4 regions of the Herbaspirillum sp. GW821-FHT09A12 genome follow, and region 3 is predicted to be linked to each of the others. Evidence: predicted binding sites of a transcription regulator. Region 3 holds the regulator's gene; each other region holds the start of a gene.
What was found. Region 3 encodes sigma-54, which starts transcription at its own class of promoters, with help from an activator protein. Its sites were predicted from a motif close to TGGCANGNAANCTGCTTT; they were not measured.
Positions count from the first base shown of each region.

Region 1 (2,175 bases), on a different contig from region 3:
CAAGGCGTCGACGCGGTCATTGATCTGCTTCCAGGTGATGATTTTGTCTTCGCCATTGACGCCGCCGCGGCTCAGGATCAGGCCGGGCTGGTCGGGAAAGCGGCGCGCCACGTCCGATAGCAGGCGGCCCAGGTTCATGACTTTCTTTAACATCGTCTCACTCGTTCTAATTGAAATTGGCGTTGCTTTTTTTAGTTCGCTGCTGCGCTCTTGCGGATGCTGCCTGCCGCCTGCGGATGCAAGCGGCAGGGAAGTACGGAAGGAAACGGGTCAGTGGATGCGTTCCAGGATGCTGACGTAGTTGGCCACTGCCGCGCCGCCCATGTTGAATACGCCGGCGTATCGGGCGTTGGCGATCTGCATGTCGCCGGCGTCGTGCGCGGCCTGCATGGCCGCCATCACGTGCATCGACACGCCGGTGGCGCCGACCGGGTGGCCCTTGGATTTCAGGCCGCCGGAAGGGTTGACCGGCAGCTTGCCGTCCTTGGCGGTGACGCCGTCGAGGATCACGCGCGCGCCTTGGCCGTGCGGCGCCAGGCCCATCGCTTCGTATTCCAGCAGTTCGGCCACGGTGAAGCAGTCATGCGTTTCCACCAGCGACAGGTCGTTCAGCGACAGGCGCGCATTGCCCAGCGCCTGCTTCCAGGCCAGCTCGGCCGCTTCGAAGCGGGTGGCGTCGCGGCGCGACAGCGGCAGGTAGTCGTTGACGTGCACCGCGGCGCGGAACTGCACCGCGCGCGGCATAGTCTTGGCGGCATCGGCCGCGCTGATCACCATGGCGGCGGCGCCGTCGGAGATGAGCGAGCAGTCGGTGCGCTTCAACGGGCCGGCCACGAACGGGTTCTTCTCCGACACGTTGCGGCAGAAGTCGAAACCGAAATCCTTGCGCATGTGGGCGTAAGGATTGGACATGCCGTTCTTGTGGTTCTTGGCGGCGATCGCGGCCAGCGCGTCGGACTGGTCGCCGAAGCGGTCGAAGTAGCTCTGCGCGATCTTGCCGAACACGCCGGCGAAACCGCCGGGGATGCCGGCCTCTTCCTTGGCGTAGCAAGCCTTGAGCAGCACCTCGCCCACCTGTGCCGTGGCCAGTTCGGTCATTTTCTCGAAGCCGATCACCAGCACGTGCTTGGACTCGCCGGCCTTGATCGATTGCAGGCCCGAGTGGATCGCCGCCGAGCCGGTGGCGCAGGCGTTCTCCAGCCGCACGGCCGGCTTGAAGCGCAGTTGCGGCAGGCTGTTGAAGACCAGCGAGGCAGGGAAGTCCTGGTACAGGAAGCCGGCATTGAAGGTGCCGACGTGGACGGAATCGATATCTTCCGGTTGCAGGCCGGCGTGCTCGATGGCGGCCTTGGCGACCTGGCCGATCAGCACTTCGGGATCGATGCCGTCGAGCTTGCCGAATTGGGAATGATGCCAGCCGGTAATGCAGGGTGCGGATGCAGAAGCAGTCATTTTATTTGTCCTTGTAAGACGTGGTCGGTACGGTTGATGTGGACGCAATATGCAAAATCGATGCCACACATCCGGACTGTTATTCGAGGGCCTTGTGGGCTTCGGCCCGGATGGCGGGTTGGCCTGCGCGCGGGCCGGCCGAACCAAGATAGCACGACTGCGCAGCCGGTGAATTTGCTGCGATGCGCAAAGAAAATGTAGCGGAAATCGCATGGAACAACTGTCCGCGATGCGACAGTTGTTCGACAAAAATGCGACATGTGTCGCATCAATTCCCATCAAATAAATTGTTGCCGAGGGCGCGCCCGCCCTTGTCCTTTCGCGCCGTTATCGCAGAGAATACAGGCGCAATGCCGATCACAGGGAGGAGACGCCCGCGCTGCCGAGGAAGGATTGGCGGCTTGGCATTCAAATTGCTCTGTTGACGCCAAGCAGTGCTGGCAACAAGGAAACCGTTTGCATGTCGGCATCCGGGTTCCGGTTCATATAAAACTACAAACAGGAGATAAACAGATGGGAAACCCCACTGGCAAGATCACGCGCCGTTCTTTTCTGAAGACCGCCTCGGTTGCCTCGGCCGCCGCCGCGACCGGCCTGTACGGTACCTCCGCGCATGCCGCCGAATTCACCTTCAAGTACGCCAACAACCTTCCGGTGTCGCACCCGATGAACACGCGCGCCAAGGAAATGGCCGCCAAGATCGCGGAGCAATCCAAGGGCCGC
Region 1 is NZ_JBWKPR010000015.1:80,642-82,816, forward strand. Features, by position in the region: gene AC07N6_RS22265 (acyl-CoA synthetase) at 1-171, opposite strand, end outside; gene AC07N6_RS22270 (acetyl-CoA acetyltransferase) at 271-1,452, opposite strand; gene AC07N6_RS22275 (TRAP transporter substrate-binding protein) at 1,966-2,175, shown strand, end outside.
Region 1: AC07N6_RS22270 (acetyl-CoA acetyltransferase) is a predicted target of sigma-54. The motif match lies at 1,501-1,518, and genes of this name have one in related genera.

Region 2 (2,175 bases), on a different contig from region 3:
TTGCCGGTTTCGCCGGTACGGATGCGGATCACATCCAGCAAATCCTGCACGAAGATCTTGCCGTCGCCGATCTTGCCGGTGCGGGCGGCCGTCTCGATGGCCTCCAGCGCGCGTTCGACGATGGCATCGTCCACTGCCGCTTCGATCTTGGTCTTGGGCAGGAAATCGACCACATACTCGGCGCCCCGGTACAGCTCGGTATGGCCTTTCTGACGGCCGAAGCCCTTGACTTCGGTCACGGTGATGCCCTGCACCCCGATCGCGGAGAGGGCTTCACGCACCTCGTCCAGCTTGAAGGGTTTGATGATCGCTGTGATCAGTTTCATACGCACCTCTTGTTAGAAAGTTTTGCTGAGGGAAAAGACGACACCGTTCTTGCCAACGTTTTTGCGGCCGTCCGACTCCGGGGTAGTCGCAAAGCCATCCGTCATGTCGGTACCGACGTAAGCCACACCCAAGGTGATGCCAGCCAGATCGTCGAACGTCTTGGACAGGCCGACCTTCCAGTCGGTGTAACTGGCCTGGCTCGGGTTGCCACGCACATTCTGATGGCCGACGTGCAGGCCCAGCATGATGCCGTAGAAGGTTTCAATGTTGGCGCCCAGATCATAGTATTGGCTGTACTTGCTGTTGACCGCGCCAAACAGGTTGGTCAGCGACTGCGAATACTTGAAGTAGCCAGGGCCGTAGCCGACCTGGCCGTACAGTTCGAAGGTGTTGGCGTTCTTCACGCCGCTGTTTGCCAGGGTATTACCCGGATAGTAGTAGTACAGGCCACCAACGTCATAGGTGAAACCGCCGCCGATATCACCGCGCTTGCCGCCGTAGATATCCCATTCGACATTACCCTTGGTATCGGTGCCGCTCAATGCGCCGGCATCCTTGATCCACTTGATGTTGGTCAGCCATGTGCCGGCATACAGGCCGGTCGGGTTATGCGTGTAGTCTGCGCCGACTTGCAATGCCGGATCGAAGCGCGTCTGGGTCAGGCCGCGATAGCGGTAATCGCTCACCACGGCGGCGTTGAAGCTGAATTCGTTGTCTGGCTTGGCGTCTTCCGCGCGGGCCACGGTAGTAACAAACGATGCTGCGATGGCTGTTGCAAGAATCAGTTTCTTCATGACTTCCCTCTGGTTTGTTGTTGAACAATAAAAGTCGTTTCTTGTGTTTTGCCCAGACCATGTAGCAGGAGCCGTGCCAAGTCCTTTCGGCACGGTGAACTCGGCTTTTCCAGAGAAAGAAGGCATTCCTCCCGATTTTTTTGTGGATACAGACCAAAATAGTGCGTGAATAGGATAAAAGCACGGTGTTGGTGCGATATTGGTTTCTTTTTTACAAATTTATTCAATATCGGCAAACACTTTTTTGGTGCGTAGTGGCTGACAGGCCATTGGGATCACCAAGTCGGATCACTTTTCCCTTCAGAATGCTTTCAGCGTCCTGCCAGGCATGCGCCCGCGATGACGCTTGTCCGCGCATGCAACGCCGAAGGTTTATGCATGCGCGGGAAACGGCTAAACTTGACGCCACAGCAACCCGCCAAGGAGATCCGACATGGACAAGCCCCAATTCTTTGAAGACCTGCAATCCAAACTCAACAAGGCGATCGAAAGCTCTCCGGCCAAGGACCTCGAAAAGAACGTCAAGGCCATGCTGAGCCAGGGTTTTGCCAAACTGGACCTGGTCACGCGCGAGGAGTTCGACGTCCAGGCCCAGGTGCTGGCCAAGACCCGCGCCCGCCTGGAAGCGCTGGAAGCGCGTGTTGCCGAGCTTGAAGCCCAGCAAAAACAAACCCCATGACCCTGACGACAGCCCATCCCCCTGCCTCCTCGCCCGCCGCCATTCACGCCAAGGACTGCCCAGGCTCGCCGCGATGAGCCTGGCCGTGCTCCGCAGCCGCGCCCTGGCCGGCATGCGCGCCTCGCCGGTCACGGTCGAGGTGCACCTGGCCAATGGATTGCCCTCCTTCACCATCGTCGGCCTGCCCGAGGCTGAAGTAAAGGAAGCCAAGGATCGCGTACGCGCCGCGCTGCAAAACGCGCGCTTCGAGTTCCCGGCCCGCCGCATCACCGTCAACCTGGCTCCGGCCGACCTGCCCAAGGAATCCGGCCGTTTCGACCTGCCCATCGCGCTGGGCATCCTGGCCGCCTCCGGCCAGGTGCCGGGCGACAGCTT
Region 2 is NZ_JBWKPR010000006.1:11,549-13,723, forward strand. Features, by position in the region: gene AC07N6_RS14705 (P-II family nitrogen regulator) at 1-326, opposite strand, end outside; gene AC07N6_RS14710 (TorF family putative porin) at 339-1,121, opposite strand; gene AC07N6_RS14715 (accessory factor UbiK family protein) at 1,555-1,800, shown strand; gene AC07N6_RS14720 (YifB family Mg chelatase-like AAA ATPase) at 1,874-2,175, shown strand, end outside.
Region 2: AC07N6_RS14710 (TorF family putative porin) is a predicted target of sigma-54. The motif match lies at 1,183-1,200, and genes of this name have one in related genera.

Region 3 (2,175 bases):
TCGAAATGGCGCTTGATTCGTGCCAGCTTGCTTTGCACGTATTCCCGGATGGCGGGGGTCAGTTCGAGGTGGTGTCCACTAATGGTCAGATTCATACAACACTCCTATCGTGAAGTCACTGGAGGTTCGTGCATCTCATCCATACGCCTGGAGAGAGTACAGCGTTTGTGTCTGAGGGCATGAATGCTTGCCTGAACACAGCGACGGCTGCAAGTACTACAGAAAAACCGAGGAAAAACTCAGAGGGATTTGCGGAGATTGACTGGTGGAATCTTCAGCACTTCGCGGTATTTTGCGACAGTCCGTCGCGCGACCACCATGCCTTGTTCTGCCAGCATATCCGCAATCTTGCTGTCGGATAATGGGGTCTGCGGGTTTTCGGCTCCTATCAGTTGTTTGATCAGTGCCCGTATCGCGGTGGAGGAGGCTTCACCTCCGGTTTCGGTCGCGACATGGCTACCGAAGAAGTATTTCAACTCGAACATGCCGTGTGGCGTGAGCATGTATTTCTGAGTTGTCACACGCGAGATAGTGCTCTCGTGTAGACCCAGTGTATCAGCAATTTCGCGCAGCACAAGGGGGCGCATGGCAACTGCGCCATGTGAAAAGAAGTTTCTTTGACGTTCGACAATAGCTTGTGCAACTCGCAAAATCGTATCGAAGCGCTGGCGCATATTCTTGATCAGCCACTTCGCTTCCTGCAGCTGCGATGTGAGTGAAACTTCGCCTTTGGATTGCTTGAGCGCACTCGCATACATCGCGTTCACGCGCAGCTTGGGCATCACGTCATGGTTGAGCGTGACCTGCCAGCCGTTCTTTGTTTGTTTGACAATCACGTCCGGCACCACATAGTCGGAGGCGTCGCGGGCGAATTCGGCGCCCGGGTGCGGCCGGCATTGGCGGATGACGGCCTGGGCTTCGCGCAGGTCTTCGTCGTCGCAGTCGAGCGCCTTCTTGATCTTGTTGAAGTCGCGCTGGGCGAACAGCGGCAGGTAATCCTCGACGATCTTCAGCGCCAGCTTGCGCGTGACGAAAGGCACGCCGGGCAGCCGGCGGATCTGCAGCGCCAGGCATTCGCTGGGACTGCGCGCGCCGACGCCGGCCGGGTCAAGGCTTTGCAGCAGCTTGAGCGCGATCGACAGCTCTTCAAGATCGATTCCCAGCTCTTCGGGCAGGTGCGACAGGATATCTTCCAGCGGCTCGTCCAGGTAGCCGTTGTCGTCCAGCGTATCGGCCAGCAGCTCCAGCAGCGCGCGGTCGCGCAGCGTGCGGGCGGTGACGCGGATCTGTTCCACCAGGTGTTCGCGCAGCGTGGTCTGGTGCGCTTCCAGTTGCGGCCGCGCATCCTCATCGTCGGATGATTTGCCGTTGCGCGCGACATCGTCGAAACTCCATTCGGATTCGCCGCTGACGCTGCCCTCAGGCGTGTTGTCCTGGTAGTCGAGGCTGGATTCGCCGTCGCTTGCGGGCGCGGGGGCCTCGGCGCCGCTTTCGCCGGCGCTGTCGGCCACGCCGCTGGAGGGCGAGGCGGAGAGGGCGCCGTCGGCCAGCAGCCGCACCGAATTGTCGAGCGCGTCGTCAAGCCGCTCGAGCAGCGGGTTGTCGGACAGGATCTGTTCCAGTTCCTGATGCAGTTCCAGGGTAGACAATTGCAGCAGCCTGATCGACTGCTGCAATTGCGGCGTCAATGCAAGGTGCTGCGATGTGCGTAACTGGAGGGACTGTTTCATCTGGCTTTCAGGCGCCGCGTGGCCGGCTTGTTACGTGCTGCTTTGTCGTGCGTTGCATGTCGTGCGCTGCGCTGGCGTGGCCTGGCGCAGGGCGCTCACATGCGGAAATGTTCGCCCAGGTAGACGCGCCGCACCGATTCGTTGGCGATGATGTCGTCCGGGCTGCCGCTGGCCAGCACCGTTCCCTGGTTGATGATGTAGGCGCGGTCGCAGATGCCCAGCGTCTCGCGCACGTTGTGGTCGGTGATCAGCACGCCGATGCCGCGTTCCTTGAGGAAGCGCACGATGCGCTGGATCTCGATCACGGCGATCGGGTCGATGCCGGCGAACGGCTCGTCCAGCAGCACGAAGCGCGGATCGGTCGCCAGCGCGCGCGCGATTTCGACGCGGCGCCGTTCGCCGCCCGACAGCGAGAGCGCCTGGCTGTCGCGCAGCTTCTCGATCT
Region 3 is NZ_JBWKPR010000007.1:167,081-169,255, forward strand. Features, by position in the region: gene hpf (ribosome hibernation-promoting factor, HPF/YfiA family) at 1-95, opposite strand, end outside; gene AC07N6_RS16495 (RNA polymerase factor sigma-54) at 240-1,730, opposite strand; gene lptB (LPS export ABC transporter ATP-binding protein) at 1,826-2,175, opposite strand, start outside.

Region 4 (2,175 bases), on a different contig from region 3:
GCCATCGAAAAAAAGCGCGTCCATGCCGAAATCAAGACCTTCTCCCCGCGCGAGGCCGAGCTGCCCTACGCGCTGACGCTGGCGCAGGCGCTGCCGGAAGGCGCCAAGATGGACTGGATCGTGGAAAAAGCCGTCGAACTGGGCGCCACCGCGCTCGTCCCGCTGGCCGCGCAGCGTTGCGTGGTGCGGCTGTCGGGCGAGCGGGCCGAAAAAAAGCAGGCGCATTGGCAAGGCATCGTGCAGTCCGCCGTCGAGCAATGCGGCCGCAATCGCCTGCCGCACCTGGCCGAATTGTCCGAATTTCGCCGCTGGATCGCCCAGAGCGACCTGCACCGCCGCATCCTGCTGTCGCCGCGCGGCGAGCAACCGCTGTCGAGTTGGGCGCGCCATCATCCGCCGCAGGCGGTAACGCTGATCGTCGGGCCCGAAGGCGGCTTCAGCACGGAGGAAGAAGACCTTGCCTGCGCACAAGGGGCGCTGATGCTATCGATGGGACCGCGGGTACTGCGCACCGAGACGGCGGGAATGGCTGCCTTGACGGTGCTCAATGCGATCTGGGGCGAGATGTAACGGCGAGCGCGTTTCTTCCTCTATATATAGACCAACATAGACCGGCTCCCGGCCTGGCCTCGTCCGCACGCCAGTTTCCTTGCGGCAGATGGCCCTCAAGCCCCCCGCCATTGCCGGCCAGCCGTCCCCCGGCGTCGTTTGTCGTGCGCATCACCCCTTTGCACGACCGAAAACAGCGCACGCCGCCCCATTTTGTACCGCCAACCGACGTCCGTCGCCTGATTGCCTCCTTGCAATTCACGCCGCAAAGCGGCGCCAGCGCTTGATTCCAGCCGGAACATAGCCTTTCCGGATCTGCTGGCACACCTCCTGCTTAAAGATATTCATTCTTGTATTCAAGATTGAATATAACCATGCCAGCCACTCATCACCTACGCCAGGAACCCGCTTCGGCAGTCGATCGCCCCACCATCGCTGCGCTGCTCGCCGCCTACCGCAGCGGCGCCACCACGCCCGGCAGGATGTGCGCCGAGTTGCTGGCGCGCATCGATGCGTCCGACCGCAACGAGGTGTGGATCAGCCGCATCGCCGCCAAGCAACTGAAGCAGCAAGCCGCCGCGCTGGACCTGATGCTACAGATCAAGGGCGAAGCCGTGTTCGAGGCCATGCCGCTGTTCGGCATCCCCTTCGCGGTCAAGGACAACATCGACGTGGCCGACATGCCGACCACCGGCGCCTGCCCCGAATTCAGCCATGTCCCCACGGCCAGCGCCACTGTGGTCCAGCGCCTGCAAGCCGCGGGCGCGCTGCTGGTGGGCAAGACCAACCTCGACCAGTTCGCCACTGGCCTGGTCGGCGTGCGCTCGCCCTATGGCGCGGTGCGCAATGCGATCAATCCGGAATACGTCTCCGGCGGCTCCAGTTCCGGCTCTGCCGTCGCGGTGGCGCTGGGCCAGGTATTGTTCTCGCTGGGCACCGACACCGCCGGCTCGGGCCGCGTGCCAGCCGCCTTCAACCACCTGGTCGGGCTCAAGCCCACCAAGGGACTGATCAGCGCGCAGGGCCTGCTCCCCGCCTGCCGCACGCTGGACTGCATCTCGATCTTCGCGCACGACGTCGCCGACGCCTGGCGCGTGCTGCAAAGCGCGGCCGGCTATGACGCCGCCGACGCCTATGCGCGCAAGCCGGCGATGCTGGGCGTGAAGCGCCGCGGCTACCGCATCGCCGTCCCCGCACAGCCTGAGTTCTGCGGCGACGCCGCAGCGCAGGAAGCCTACGAGCGCACGCTGTCGCAAATCGCCGCCATGCCCGGCGTGGCAATCGCCAGGATTCCCTTCGACGCCTTCACTGACGCCGCCCAGTTGCTGTACCAGGGCCCCTGGGTCGGAGAACGCCGCGCCGCGCTGGGCGACTTCTTTGTCCGGCACGGTGCGGACATGGATCCGGTGGTGCGCCAGATCACCGCCCAGGCCGACAACTACGACGCCGTCGACGCCTTCAACGCCCAGTACCGCCTGGCCGACCTGCGGCGCGAAGCGGAGACGCTGCTCGAAGGCAGCGACCTGCTGCTGGTGCCCACCACCACTACCTTCCCCACCATCGCCGAAGTCCAGGCCGATCCGGTGGCGCGCAATTCGCAATTGGGCTACTACACCAACTTCGTCA
Region 4 is NZ_JBWKPR010000005.1:128,273-130,447, reverse strand. Features, by position in the region: gene AC07N6_RS14205 (16S rRNA (uracil(1498)-N(3))-methyltransferase) at 1-570, shown strand, start outside; gene atzF (allophanate hydrolase) at 924-2,175, shown strand, end outside.
Region 4: atzF (allophanate hydrolase) is a predicted target of sigma-54. The motif match lies at 869-886, and genes of this name have one in related genera.